2 linked regions of the Magnetococcus marinus MC-1 genome follow. The protein of the gene in region 1 interacts with the protein of each later gene in a pairwise test. Links are inferred from orthologs where the notes say so. Each region holds a gene or a part of one and is shown on either strand. Other genes may lie near its edges. The genes, in order: ssb and MMC1_RS13680.

Region 1 (10,027 bases):
GGTGCGTTTCCAGATCAACTCATATAGACGAAATTGATCCTTCTCCAGGATCTCCCGCAGCATCTCTGGTGTGCGGATAACATCCGTGGGGCGAATCGCTTCGTGGGCCTCCTGGGCATTTTTGGCCGAGGATTTGTATTTGCGCGGTGACTTGGGCAGATACTCCTTGCCATAACGGATCTCAATCTGTTTGCGAATCGACTCAATGGCCTCATTGGCCAAGTTCACCGAATCGGTACGCATATAGCTAATAAGGCCTACCGTCTCTTTACCGCCATCCGCCGTCGGCACCTCCATACCTTCATAGAGGCGTTGGGCCACGGTCATGGTTTTTTTGGCCGAAAAACCCAGCTTGCGCGAGGCCTCCTGCTGTAAAGTCGAGGTGATAAAGGGGGGCGCAGGATTGCGCTTGCTCTGCTTTTTCTCAATTTCGGAAACATACAGTGGACGCTTCTCCACCGCCTTAATCAATCTTTTGGCATAGGCCTCATCACCAATGGAAAATTTGGAGAGTTTCTCCCCATCGGCCACCGCCAGACGCGCCTCAAAGGGGCGTGGTGCGGATTGTGCCGCCTGCGCCGCCAGAGCGGTAATGCTCCAATATTCACGAGCCTCAAAAGCTTGAATCTCCGCCTCGCGCTCGCACACCAGACGCAACGCCACCGACTGTACCCGACCCGCCGAGAGACCCCGGCGTACCTTGCGCCACAAAAGCGGACTCAGATTAAAACCCACCAAATAGTCCAACGCCCGCCGTGCCTGTTGGGCGTTCACCATATCCATATCCACATCCCGGGCGTGGGCAACGGCGTCCTGAATGGCGGTTTTGGTGATCTCATGGAACACCACCCGCTTAACCTGCACATTTTCTAGCAGTTTTTTCTCATTCAAAACCTCATAGACGTGCCAGGAGATCGCCTCTCCCTCGCGGTCAGGGTCGGTTGCCAGCAATACTTGCTCAGCCCCCTTCACAGCCTTAGCCAACTCATCCACCCGTTTGGTGGAATCCTTGGGCACGCTATATTTCATAGCAAAACCGTGCTCCGTATCCACCGAGCCATTTTTGCTGGGTAGATCACGAATATGCCCGTAGGTCGCCACCACTTTATAGCCACGACCCAGGAATTTATTGATGGTTTTCGCCTTGGCGGGTGATTCCACGATGACCACTGCCGTCATGTTTCCACCATTCCATTTCAAAGTTAAGGTGAAGGGTTAGAGTGTTGTACAGCCTATTCCTTCGCCTGTCCAACCCCTTTCTATCCATACATCCATCAAGAAACCTGTGGCACCAAGGCCAGGGTTCCCCCCATCTCACGGGTAATGATGCCGCACAGCTCAAGCTGAAGTAATGTGCTGGAAAGCTCCGCAGGTGTCAAATGACAAAGACGCAAAAGACCATCCACCGTCAAGGCACCATCCCCCAGCGCCGCCACCACTGAGGCCGCCCCAGGAATATCCGGCAGCACCTCACTCACGCCCCCTGAGGGGATCACCGCCACCCTTTTGGCCTGCTCTGGCACCACCCCACCCCAGGCCAAAGCCTGCACCACATCCGCCGCGCTCTCCACCAACGTGGCACCCTCTTTTAAAAGCTGGTGTACCCCCCGGCTACGCTCATCATCTACCGCCCCAGGCACGGCAAAAACCTCGCGATTCTGCTCCAGCGCCATACGGGCCGTAATCAGTGAACCAGACTTTAACCCCCCTTCGACTACCACCACCCCCCGGCTTAACCCACTGATGATGCGGTTGCGCCGGGGAAACCGTTTGGGGTGGGGCTGCGTCCCCGGGGGATATTCACTCACCAAGCAGCCCTGTCGTATAATCTGCGCTTTCAGTTGCATATTGGGCTTGGGATAGCTCACATCCAAACCGCACCCCAACACCGCCACCGTCGCCCCCCCACCCAACAGCGAACCCGCGTGCGCCGCGCTATCAATACCCACCGCCAAGCCACTCACGGTGGTCAGCCGCATCTGCCCCAAATCCGCCGCCAATTTATGGGCAAAACGCTCCCCATTGCGGCTACAGCGGCGGGTGCCCACCATGGCGATCAAGGGTTCCTGATTAAGCAGCGCCCCATCCCCCTGTATAAACAGCAGCGGGGGGGGATCGGAGATTTCCAAGAGCTGTTGGGGATAGGCCGGTTCACGCCAATGCAGCGCCGTCGCCCCCATTTGGTGGGTCTGTGTAAGCAGCCTTTCTACCCAACTGGCATCGGCCAATGTTAGCTCGGGTTTAAGCCTTGGCAAGGCCCGTAAAATGGCGTGTGGTGTGGCAAACTGTCTTTCATAGTGCAACAGGCTAATGGGCCCCAAGCCTGGGGTGAGCATCAACTGTAACCATGCGTGATGCACCCCTTGCCCCATACAGGTCAGCCCTTTTTCCCAATGCGGGGTTCGGTGCCCTGTAGGATGCGCTGGATATTTTGGCGATGTTTCCAAAACACCATGGGCACCACAATGGCCGCCACCACCAGGGCTGCCGGCGTGCCGTAGAGATATTGATAAAGGGGCATCATGGCAAAGGCGATCAACGCCGCCAGCGAAGAGATGCGAAACAGCAGTGCCCCCACCACCCAACTGCCCACCGCCAGCAACCCCACAACCGGGGTCAGCATGAGAAATACCCCCAACCCGGTGGCCACCCCCTTACCCCCCTTAAAACCCAAATAGACCGGGTAGAGATGCCCCATAAAGGATAACAGCGCCATGGCCGCAGTAATGGGGCTCTGCCAGCCAAACATGGCAATGCCCGCTGCCGTGGCCATGGCACCTTTGCCAATATCCAAAACCAAGGTTAACAACCCAGGAATTTTTCCCGCCGTGCGCAGCACATTGGTGGCACCAATATTGCCGCTGCCTTGGGTGCGAATATCCCCCACCCCCCAGAGTCGGGCGATCACCAAGCCAAAGGGCACGGCACCCAGTAGATAGGCGGCGCTTATGGCCATTAAGGCTGTTGGCGTAAAGAGTTGGGCGATCATGCATGCCTCATGGTTAAAAGAGTAATCCTTGCTGTAAAAATCCGGTGCAGACCCCTAACCCTGAGCAGAGATGAGGCCGCACGCCTTGACCCGGTGGCGGTCTGTGTTTACATGTTCCTAGCCGCCGCCTTAACCCCATTATTCCACGCCAAAGGATGGTACCACCACATCCCGCCCCCCTTGGTTACCCTGGATGCGAAACAGTTTGGATTGATAACGCAATCGGTGAGGATAATCCCTCACCTCTGTCACACCGGAAATGGTGTAAAGAAGCTGCGTGACAAACTGCTGCGCCACATCGCCGTGGGGTTGGTCCGTCATAACAAAGGTAGGGTAGGGCTCGGTGGTTAGGGCAAGCAGTGCATAGTTATGGCTCTGCACAAACTGGTTAACCGCCTCGACCACGCCAAATTGTTGGTACACCGCGTAGGGATGGTTGCAGTAGTCATGACCAAGAATCAACCCACCCTGTTTGATTTTGGTGTGATAACTCTCTAGATCAGCCGTAACACCAGCTTGACTATGGAGGCCATCAATATAGATCCAATCCAGGCTATGCTCTGCAAAATCCGCCGCCGCTTGCTGGGAATAACTACGCTTAATCGCCACCACACCCCTGGAGATTTCATAGGAAAAGCGGCGTCGCACATTTTGAAAACGGCCCTCCTGCTCCTCAGCCGGGCAGTTGTTTAGATCGGTTTGATAGTCATCGCGGGTCTGCTTTTCCCAAGGGTCCACAAGGGTAAGCTGGCGGGGATGATTGCGATCCAAAATCTGCGCTGAAAAATTCCCCTCGGCCACACCAATCTCCACCACATGGCCCTGCTTGGGTAATAAACTTAATACCATTTGACGGGTTGTTGGGCATAGAAACATCTTAAAATACTCTTTCTAGGGTTACGCACCCCCACCTGTTACGGGGTGTTGACCATCAAACCATTGTTTTGAACCCACATTTGCCATAACTGACCATGCAGCCCCAAACGTTTCTCCAGTGCCTGTAACTGCTGCCCTACCTCTGGTTTGAGCTGCTCGGCCAACGCCTGTTCATCCACCGGGGTGGGCTGTGGACCATGCCCGGCACTCCAATCCCCCAGCAGTTTTTGCTCCAGCCGCAGGGATTCTGAAAAACCCTGGCGCAAGCCATTGGCTACCGTTTCCCGCAGCTGTTGGCGGAGCTCTTTGCTTAAATTGGCATACCACCGGTTGCTCACAATAAAGGTCATCCACCCATAGAGATGGTGGGTGGAATAAAACTGCTTGCCCTGGGATGCCACACGGGTACGTGCCAGCAGCTCTGGTGTGCTGGAGATCCCTTGCAGCCAGCCTGCTTGAATCGCCTCTGGCACCGCCTCGGCTGGCACATAGCTGGGTTTTAACCCCATAAGCTCCAGATTTTTTTGGTGGGCTATCACACCGGGGGCACGAATGGTGGCCCCCCTCAGCTCTGGCCAAGCGCGCCCCTCAAAGGTGGTGACACCATAAAATCCGGTCCCCCCATAACCCAAAACCTGTATACGCTTGCGCATGGCGCGCAAACGCAGCTTTTGATCGTAGCGACTGCCGATAAACTGTACCAACTGATTGGGGGTCACAAACAGACGGGGTATCAACAAGAGCTGATAGGCGGGCAAGGTTTGGGATAGGGTGGAAGCCGAGACAAATCCCCCTTCCAATTTTCCCTCAATGAGCGCTTTGACCATGCTGATCTCATTGCCCTGCTGGCCATTGTGCAAAATCTCCACCTTGACCTGGCCCGCCGTTGCCTGTTCAATATCCGCCGCCATGCGCCTAAGATTGCGAATATAGGTCATGTCCATGCCCTGGGTTGCGCCAATGCGCATGACCTGTACGGGGTTTTGGGCATAGGCGGGCGTGGTCCATAGGGCGACCAACAGCGCAAATGGCGTCAATAAGGTGCAAAAAATTTGAAACATGGTATGGTGCATGTGGCGTCAACCGTGTGATGTTCCATGAAAAGAGGGTTTCCATGGGATACCATGCCTGCGCCCCTTTGTCAGGTGCTGATCATCATATAGAACGTTTTCCCCCCAATTGGGGGTGTTTGCCAGGAGGATAGAATGGCCTTTTCCCTTAATAAAGTACAACTGATTGGCAATCTGGGTGCAGACCCAGAGGTGCGCTATACCCAGGCGGGTAAGGCGATGGCCAATTTAAACATTGCCACCAGTGAATCATGGAACGATCAACAGGGCCAGCGCCAAGAGCGTACCGAATGGCACCGGGTTGTGATCTTTGGCAAAGCCGCAGAGATCGCCCAGCAATATATGCGTAAAGGCAGCAAGGTCTATATCGAAGGGCAGCTGCAAACCCGCAAATGGCAGGATCAGAGCGGTCAAGATCGCTACACCACCGAAGTGGTGATCAGCGGCTTTAATGGGCAGATGATTATCTTAGACCGGCCCAGCGGCGGCGGCTTTGGTGGCGGCGGGGCCCCAGCCGGAGGTTTTGGCGGTGGTGCGCCCAACGCGGGTTTTGCTGGCGGCCCCCCCCAGGGTAGTCCTGCCCCGAGCGGTGCTGCCAACCAAGGCAGCGGCACCTTCTCATCCCCGGCGGATACCTTTAATGAAGGCCCCGACTTTGATGATGATATCCCCTTTTAGACCCACCACGCAGGCCATCCAAACAGAGCTCTACCAAAACGGGCGGATGTCCCATAAAAAAGCCCCTGTGGCGCCAACACCACAGGGGCTTGTTATCCGCCCCCCCTTGCGGGGCTGTGACACCCCAGATTAAGGTCTGGGCTGCGCGGCGGGCACCACATTACGCTGCCACCATCCCTTGACATGATCCATGGTCGAGGCACGAGCAGGCATTGGGTCCGAGGCCGTGGGCGCATTGGGCGGCGGCTGATCGTGGAAAAATAGGGTCTTGAATAGGTTAGGCTCTTCCGGTCTCGGCGGTGCGCTGAGATCTTCCAGCGCATTCTGGGTCAAAAATAGCACCTGCCGGGTGGCCAATTCGGTCATCAACTCCAGAGAATAACCCGCTTCTGGGGGGGAACTCTTCGCCATCGAGGTGCTGGTGCTGATGGCCGTCAATGCCAATGCCGGATTTTTGACAAACATACCGGTGTTAATCAAAGCGGCACTCATACCTGTGGCCATCTCAGCATCATGTTTACGCTGGTGCGGCTCCGAATCCACCCGAATACGCATGCGCCGCAATAACTCACCCTTTTCCCCCAGCAGATAGGCATCCCAATCCACCAAACCGCTGGTGGCGGTACCGCTGTTGCGTAGTATCCGTGGCTCAATCCAGAGCGTAACCGGCCAATCATTATCCTGGGCCAGCATCACCGCCTCTTCCAGATGGTAGGCCGGTTGCCACTCCTGCACCAGCCGCTCAGCAATACGTCCTGGCAAAATTTGACGGTAGATGGTGCGGGTATAATCCACCAACACCCCATCCTGCCCCGCCTGCTTTTGCGTGATGGGCAATAGATGCACCTCGGGAAACGGGGTGATCTTGCCATCGTTGTTGGTGGAGGCCTCCCAACACACCTGAACATCTTTCAGGGGGACCTCGCAACCTTTGCGATAGACCGCCTGGGCGGTGCCACTGGCCAGTAATAGCACCATGGCAAGGGGTAATCCCACAAGTCGCTTCATCATCACGACGTTCTCCTGATCGTCAAGGGTTGCCTTTGTCTCGCATAACCTGCATAGCATCAAACAGATAGACTGCAAAGGGCAGTGCACAGGTAAATCCTGGGGAGACCGCATTCAAGACATGAAAGCTGCGGTGATCCCCTTCAAAATGGAAATCCATCTCCAACCGTCGCTGCCGCACATGATAGAGCTGCGCACGAATGCCGGGAGGTCCCCATTGCCGGTAATCCTTTACCGACACACCGTGCGCCAACTGTTTGGCCAGATGAGCCATCCATACACGGTTATATTTCATCATCTCTCGCACCGCCAACCGGCGGAATCCAAAGGGATTGTGCCACAACATCTGAAGCTCGCGCCCCATGATCTGCCGACACTCCGTTGCCGAGAAACCCTCCAATCCCCCATAGTGCTGCCGCCAAAAGGCCGGTATCGCCGTGGGGCCTATTTTGGCTTTACCATCAACGGTGACGGTGAAATGCACCCCCAAAAAGGGATTGTCCAGATCCGGCACCGGATAGATATTGGTTTTCCACGCCCCTGGGGCTTCGCTGCTCTTGAGATAGAGCCCCTTAAAGGGCAGCACCACATGCTCCTGACAAAAACCGTACGCCTTGGCAATGTGGTCGGCGTAAAGCCCAGCCGCATTGATTAAATAACCCGGTTCTAGCCACTGTTTGCCGATCTGCACCCGCTCACCCTGGCAACCCAGCCATGGTGCATGGGGGCGAATCTCAATACCGGCATCCTGCACATCCCGGCTAAGCTCGGCCATCACCTCTTTCGGATCCACCGATGCTGTGAGGGGAGAAAAAAGGGCCGATCCTGCCGTTTTTACACGGGGTTCTATGGCTTTTGCCTGGGCCTCTGTGACACGTTCCAAGGGTACCTGATTGCGCTCTGCCCGGCGTTGCAGCTCATCCAGCCCCGCCAGATCCCCCTCATGACGGGCCACCACCAATTTGCCACACGGATGGATACGCAATTTGCGTTCCATACAGTACTGGCTCCATGCTTGATTGCCCTCACGGGTAAAGCGGGCCTTGAGACTGTCGGCGGTATAGTAAAAACCCGCATGCAGCACACCGCTGTTACGGCCACTGGCATGCAGACCGGGCTGGGCCTCCTTTTCCGCGACCACAATGGTGGCACGCGGATGGCGTTTGCGGGCCTCCAGCGCCAACGCCAAGCCGATTACACCGGCACCAAGAATGAGAAAATCAGGGGAGTCCGTCGACATCGCTACACCAAAAGAGTCAAGGGGGTGACAAGGACGTGGTGGCAGCAGCGATGGGCCATGCCCCCAACAGGGGCCGGGTAGCAGGGGAACCTCCCCCCATAGGCGTACCTAAACAGCCCACCCGCAACGGCGGGTTGTGGGCGGCTTACAACCCCGCTGCGACCAACCCAGCGGGCACCGGGGGCCAGAAGAGAGCCCCCCTGCGACGCTTAATTCAGTGATTGGCATCCTTGATCAGCCGCGCCGCATAAAAACCGTCCACCCCATGGGTCGCCGGTTCGGTGCGTAGATCCCCTGCGGAATCAATCCACTCGGGGAGAATACCCGCCATGCCCGCCTCCAACGGCAGACGCTTCCACTGGGGATGCTCTTTCAGGAATCGCGCCACTTGTTGCTCATTCTCATCGGGTTCTAAAGAGCAGGTGGCGTAGACCAGCAAGCCGCCGGGCTTAACCGCAGCGGCCACCGACTGCAAAATCTGCTGCTGCTGCTTGACCACCTCCGCCAAACCGCTGGGGTTGCGCCGCCATTTAATATCAGGATGCCGCCGGATCACCCCCGTCCCGGTACAGGGGGCATCCACCAGCGCACGGTCAAACAGACCCTCGATGGGCTGTGTGGCATCGGCACAGCGCAGCTTAACCTGTGAACGAATGCCCAGACGCGCCATATTTTCCCCCATGCGCTCCAGCCGCTGCTGGGCGCTATCCAGGGCGGTAATCACTACCCCTGCACCCCCCAACGCCACCAAATGCGCCGATTTTCCCCCAGGTGCCGCACAGGCATCCAGAATAGCCTCCCCCGCCTGGGGGGCCAGCAGACGCGCCACCGCCTGCGCTGCACGATCCTGCACCGCAAACCACCCGTTGCTGTAACCGGGCAGCGTCGCCACCTTGGCCCCTTGGGGCAGCATCAGCGTCTCTTCAGCCTCGGGGCAGACCGTTACCTCAATCTCCGCCTGTTTGGCCGCCGCCAGATAGTCCGCGACCGTGACCTTGGGGGTGTGAATACGCAAGGTTAAGGGGGCCTGCGCATTGGCCGCCGCCAGACGGGCCTCGGTGGCCTCCATACCCAACCGTTTTTCCCAACGCTTAACCAGCCAAAGGGGGTGAGAGTAGCGCGTGGCCAAACGCTTAAGGGGATCTTTAACCGCCGACCACGTGGTGGAGAGTTCAACCTCGGTGGAGCGCCGCAGCACCGCATTCACAAACCCAGAAAGATTGTGGTCACGGGGCTGTTGTTTGACCAACTTAACCGCCTCATCCACCGCCGAATGAATGGGGGTGCGCATAAATTGCGCTTGATACAAAGCCGTCAGCAACACCGCCCGTACATAGTGGTGTTTGGCCTTGAGATCCTTTTGCATAAAACGGGTCAGGGTTGCCTCCAGCAACGCCATATGGCGGATGGTACCCACCACAATCTCATGGGCCCGCCCACGCATCTCTGGCGAAGTACCGCTCTGCTGGTGAATCTGCTGCTCCAAAGCGGTTTCCAAGGGGAGGTGCTCAGAGAGCATGGCAGAGACCGCCGCAGCGGCCATGGTGCGTTCTGAAACATGGGATTTGGACATGTGGCTTCCTGTGATCTCTATTAGGCTCTATGGACAACCCCAACGGCGCGGTGTGGCGCACGCGGGATGATGTATCGTGATACGTGGCTTCTGTACGGAGGTGTAGGCTCTGCGTCACGCACAGCCCATTGAGGGGTGCAGGTTCGTGAACGGTGATCCATCAACCCGAAGAGGAGGGGCCAAGGGTAGTTATAAAGTCCAACGTGCCCGTTGTCCAGCCGCAGCCAACCGCCAAGCCCCGGCACCCCACATGAACCATTGTCTACGGGCTATCTGCACAACCCGTAGCCACGCTGCTGACCTTAAGGATTGGGCCAACCCCTTTGACAGACCACCCGCGACGGTACGCCCCCCTTATGGCCCGTTTATGGGCAAGGGTCAGGCGGGGGTGGATCGCCAACCCCCAACTCACGCTGCAATAGGGTCGCTAGGGTTTGGCGTAGTTCCAAAATACCATCCCCTTTGGACGATGAAGTCACCAGCAAGGGCGCCACCGCCAGGGGCACTTTTTCGGCCACCATTAAGCGCATGGCCTTGATCGCCTCACGGCGAGGGTTGGCATTAAGCTTGTCGCTTTTGGTTAATACCGGCAG
Region 2 (4,206 bases), 1.2 Mb from region 1 along the record:
GTAACACGCGAAACAGTCCATTGAACTGTTTTTTCTTAAGAGCATGCTCTTGCCAAGCATCCAGCAGGGCCAACACCACCGCAATCGAAAAAAGTCCGTAAGCCGAGAGCGACAGCGCCAGATGCAAAACCAATAGGGGATCCCCAATATCCCGAACCCCTGCACCATCATCCCCTAACAGTTTGGAAATCAGCAGCACCACCACCAACATGGGCAACAACACCAAGCCCACCGCTCTTGCCTCATTGCGGTTAATGCGCCAGCCAATCAGGTAAAAGCCACCCAGCACCAACGAGATAGAAAAGAGCGAGGGCCCCAACCCGGTCGAAAAAAGCCCGTGGCCAGCCACTAAGGCCCCCACCACCAGATAGCACTGCACAAACCACGCAGTGGTCCCCCACCACCAACTGGAGAGGCAGGCCTCTTTGATACCACGAAGATGATTTCGCACCACCAAAAAGGCGGCCATGCTATAACCTACAACCACCAACCAGTACAGAAGATCCGGCATCCCACTACTCCGCTTCGGTTTTCCGTTGACAGCGTGCGCTGTTCGACCCAGTTTTACCCCATAAACTTAGGAGAATACCACGATGCACGAAAATTCACACCCTTCTGCCACAGAAGAATTATGCGCCTTGGTGCTGGTGGCCGCCGGTCGAGGCAGCCGTTTTGGAGATGATTTACCTAAGCAGTATCATCTTATTGATGACCAGCCGGTCATTTTACATACCATGCGTCGCTTCCATCAGCACCGCCTGATTAGCCATATTATCCCGGTTATCGCCAATGGAGATCCCCATTGGCAGGTGTGGTCACACCAGTTTGCCGCACTAGCCAAGCTGCAACCCCCTGTTATCGGTGGTGCAGAACGACAAGATTCGGTGCGCAATGGTCTGTTGGTGGCGCAGCAGTTGGGCGTGCCATGGGTTGCCATTCACGATGCCGCCCGTCCGTTGATAAGCCAAGCTCTCTTAGACAGACTGCTCCAAGCCCGCAGCCGGGCGCAAGGCATTCTAACCGCCCTGCCCGCTCACGATACGGTCAAGCAGGTGGATGATAAGGGGTTTGTGGTGCGCACCCTGGATCGGCGTACCATCTGGTTGGCGCAGACCCCCCAGATTTTTCCCACCGCCTTAATGTTAGATCTGCACCAACAGGCCAGCGCCGCAGGCTTTACCGCCACGGATGATGCTTCGCTCATGGAGTGGGCCGGTTTACCCGTGCTGCCTATTGAGGGGGACCCACACCTATTAAAAATCACCCGGCCTGAGGATTTAGAAACCGTTCGTGCCCTGATTCAAGGCAAGGAGATCGTATGAACATACGCGTAGGTCAAGGCTTTGATGTACACCGCTGGATTGAGGGCCGCCCACTCATGCTGGGGGGAATAGAGGTACCCCATAATCAAGGTTTGCTGGGCCACTCCGATGCCGATGTTCTGCTACATGCCATCTGTGATGCCCTGTTGGGGGCCATGGGGCGCGGCGATATTGGCCGCCATTTCCCGGATAATGACCCCCACTATGCGGGCATTGCCAGCATCAAACTGGTGAAGCATGTCTACGGCTATATGCAGGAACAGGGCTGGCAGTTGATCAACCTAGATGCCACGGTCATCTGCCAGCAACCTAAATTGGCCCCCCATATCCCGCGCATGGAAACGGTGATCGCGGCGGCCCTAGGGTGTGACGTGGAACAGGTTAATGTTAAGGCCACCACAACGGAAAAGCTGGGCTTTACCGGACGAAATGAGGGGGTTGCGGCGCAGTGCGTGGTATTGTTGCAACGCCCTTGAGAAAGGCTTGCTCCAGCGGCCTAATAAAGAGTGGGGGTAACTGCACAAAGAGAAAGAGGCCTTTTCAACATTTTGAGAAAGCCTCTTTCAACGACTGAACACAACCTTTTGATAAGCCCTCTTGCTTATCAGCTCACGTACTTCCTTCCCAACTGCTGCAAAGAAAAAAATTGACGCCCCTTGTTGGTCAAAGGAGCCACCCCAATCTCTGCCTCAAACGGATGCATAAATCTTGGGGCCAAACGCTGGATCGCAGCGATAATGGCTCGTGCGTTGGTGCAACTGGTGCTATGCCTGATGGCTGAATTCCCCCCTACAGGGGTTTCCAGCCGCTTAATCTCTTTGATCGACACACCAGACACTCTCGCCAACTCCTTTTGCGAGCAGTGGATGCGTTGCCGAACAGTTTCAAGCTGCCGAAAACGGACCGACATAGAGCCATATTTGCTTGAACCTACCAGCGTCACACCCAAGTAATCCATCAACAGATCGAGATGCCGGAGCCGTTCACAAACCGAATCCAGACGCAGCACAGGTTGCGGTGTTGGAGACAAGATAAATGCGACACTACCGACAGGCAAACCAAGATGAGTATCAACTGCTGTAGGCGTAACGCCTTTAGCAACCACAAGCGGATCCAAACCCGGAAAAGACATTGTACTCATAACACCACCTCCTGCACGCCTTGCTTATGCCATTTAAGCACCCTCAGCAACACGCATATGACTAGAACGAGGCCTACAAACTATCAAACGGCGACGACAGCGTCAATCAACAATGAAATTTATCATGCTGTTTATCTCGTTTTAATTTTATTTATGAGTTTTCCATATTTAATATACCAATTGTATATAATTTTTATTTTTTTTATTTGCAAATTTGCACTTTCCTCCGGGATAGGTCGCGATGGGCTATGATGCCGCCGCGCGTTCCCACTGCCCTTTTGGGGTTTGAATCCAATACTCCATCTGGCACTGGGCATCTTTATAGTGTTTGTAGCGTAGGCGGCTGGCCCGTTTGGCTTGTGGATCGTCTGGCACAAAATCCACAACGGTGTCAAATTGATCCAAATTCTCCAACGGAACGGGGGTCAGCATAACCACGACGGTGGCACCATTGGGATCGACTGGCTGCTCGCTAATCAGGATAGGCTGCGCTTCGGGAAAGGGATCTACGCTGGTTGCATGGGGTAAAAAGCTATCTGGAGGATGGCGCCATAAGTGTTCGTCCAACCCTTGAGCCTGCTGGCGATCCTCCACCACAATACAGACCCGCAGGCCCATACCGTAAACCTTATTTAAAATTTTCAGCAAAGCCCGCTCGCGGCTATCCGTGGCAAGTTGATAAAAGCGCACGCGAAGCGGGTCTTGCTGAGTTTTAGCCATGCGTCGCTCAGGCCTCGCTGGCCGCCATGCGGCGCTCTACCCACTGAAGCAACAGGCGTACACTGCTACCCGTGGAACCCTCACCAATGTAGCTTTTGCCCGGCACGCCCCATGCGGTACCCGCAATATCCAAGTGGGCCCAAGGGATACCCTCCTCCACAAAACGGGAGAGGAAACAGGCCGCCGTAATGGTGCCCGCCCCTTTTTCGCCAATATTTTGGATGTCAGCCACCTTGGATTTAATCTGCTCCTGATACTCTTTAAACAGCGGCAGACGCCAGACGCGCTCACCACTGCTTATGCCCGCAGCCTCCAATTCGGTTTGCAGGGCGTCATCATTACCCAGTAGCCCGCTGGCATGATGCCCCAGCGCCACCACACAGGCCCCGGTCAGGGTTGCCAAATCCACCACTGCCGCAGGCTTTAAGCCACAGGCATAGTGTAGCGCATCGGCCAAAATTAAACGTCCCTCCGCATCGGTATTAAGCACCTCCACCGTTTTGCCGTTGGACATGGTAATCACATCCCCTGGGCGCTGCGCCTTGCCATCGGGCATGTTTTCCGCCGTGGGCACAACACCCACCACATTGACCGGCCAATTGAGTTGCGCCAAGGCCTTCATCAAACCAAACACCGCACCGCCACCGCTCATATCGTATTTCATATGATCCATGTTGGCACCGGGCTTGAGGGAGATACCACCCGAATCAAAGGTGATCGCTTTACCCACCACCGCCAGCAGCGGTTTGTCCCCCCCCTTACGGTACTCCATAACAATCATACGGGGTGGTGTGTCACTGCCCTGCCCCACCGCCAAAATTCCGTTCATGCCCTTGCGGCGCAGTCGGGTGACATCCATCACCGTGGTCTTGATGGCATCGCCCTCACCCAATTTAACCGCCTCATCGGCGAGGGTCTTGGGGGTAAGCACGTTGCCGGGTTGGTTACACAGATCCCGACAAAACCACACCCCGGCGGCGGCGGCGGCAACCTTATCCAGCACCGTTTGGGTTTCATCCGCCA

What was found.
Region 2: the proteins of ssb (region 1) and MMC1_RS13680 interact in binary tests that used the Escherichia coli proteins (3 or more experiments, as listed by UniProt). The link is inferred for Magnetococcus marinus MC-1 from one-to-one orthologs.

What each region holds. Positions count from the first base shown.
Region 1 is NC_008576.1:4,597,788-4,607,814, forward strand. The notes cover bases 4,051-6,841. They hold ssb (single-stranded DNA-binding protein), read left to right. Parts: upstream 4,051-5,070; coding sequence 5,071-5,613; downstream 5,614-6,841. Other genes in these bases: dctP (TRAP transporter substrate-binding protein DctP), read right to left, coding at 4,051-4,938; MMC1_RS18845 (hypothetical protein), read right to left, coding at 5,743-6,624; MMC1_RS18850 (NAD(P)/FAD-dependent oxidoreductase), read right to left, coding at 6,644-6,841. Also shown: topA (type I DNA topoisomerase), read right to left, coding at 1-1,179; DNA-processing protein DprA, read right to left, coding at 1,275-2,360; glycerol-3-phosphate 1-O-acyltransferase PlsY, read right to left, coding at 2,378-2,989; MMC1_RS18830 (class I SAM-dependent methyltransferase), read right to left, coding at 3,128-3,865; more of dctP, read right to left, coding at 3,904-4,050; more of MMC1_RS18850, read right to left, coding at 6,842-7,861; 16S rRNA (cytosine(967)-C(5))-methyltransferase RsmB, read right to left, coding at 8,076-9,434; yihA (ribosome biogenesis GTP-binding protein YihA/YsxC), read right to left, coding at 9,800-10,027. UniProt on the Escherichia coli protein: Plays an important role in DNA replication, recombination and repair. Binds to ssDNA and to an array of partner proteins to recruit them to their sites of action during DNA metabolism. Acts as a sliding platform that migrates on DNA via reptation.
Region 2 is NC_008576.1:3,375,363-3,379,568, forward strand. What follows is about bases 1,447-4,206. They hold MMC1_RS13680 (DNA polymerase III subunit chi), read right to left. Parts: upstream 3,184-4,206; coding sequence 2,710-3,183; downstream 1,447-2,709. Other genes in these bases: ispF (2-C-methyl-D-erythritol 2,4-cyclodiphosphate synthase), read left to right, coding at 1,447-1,798; MMC1_RS21715 (hypothetical protein), read right to left, coding at 1,927-2,463; MMC1_RS13685 (leucyl aminopeptidase), read right to left, coding at 3,191-4,206. Outside these bases: MMC1_RS13660 (cytochrome C assembly family protein), read right to left, coding at 1-511; ispD (2-C-methyl-D-erythritol 4-phosphate cytidylyltransferase), read left to right, coding at 594-1,322; more of ispF, read left to right, coding at 1,319-1,446. UniProt on the Escherichia coli protein: Part of the beta sliding clamp loading complex, which hydrolyzes ATP to load the beta clamp onto primed DNA to form the DNA replication pre-initiation complex.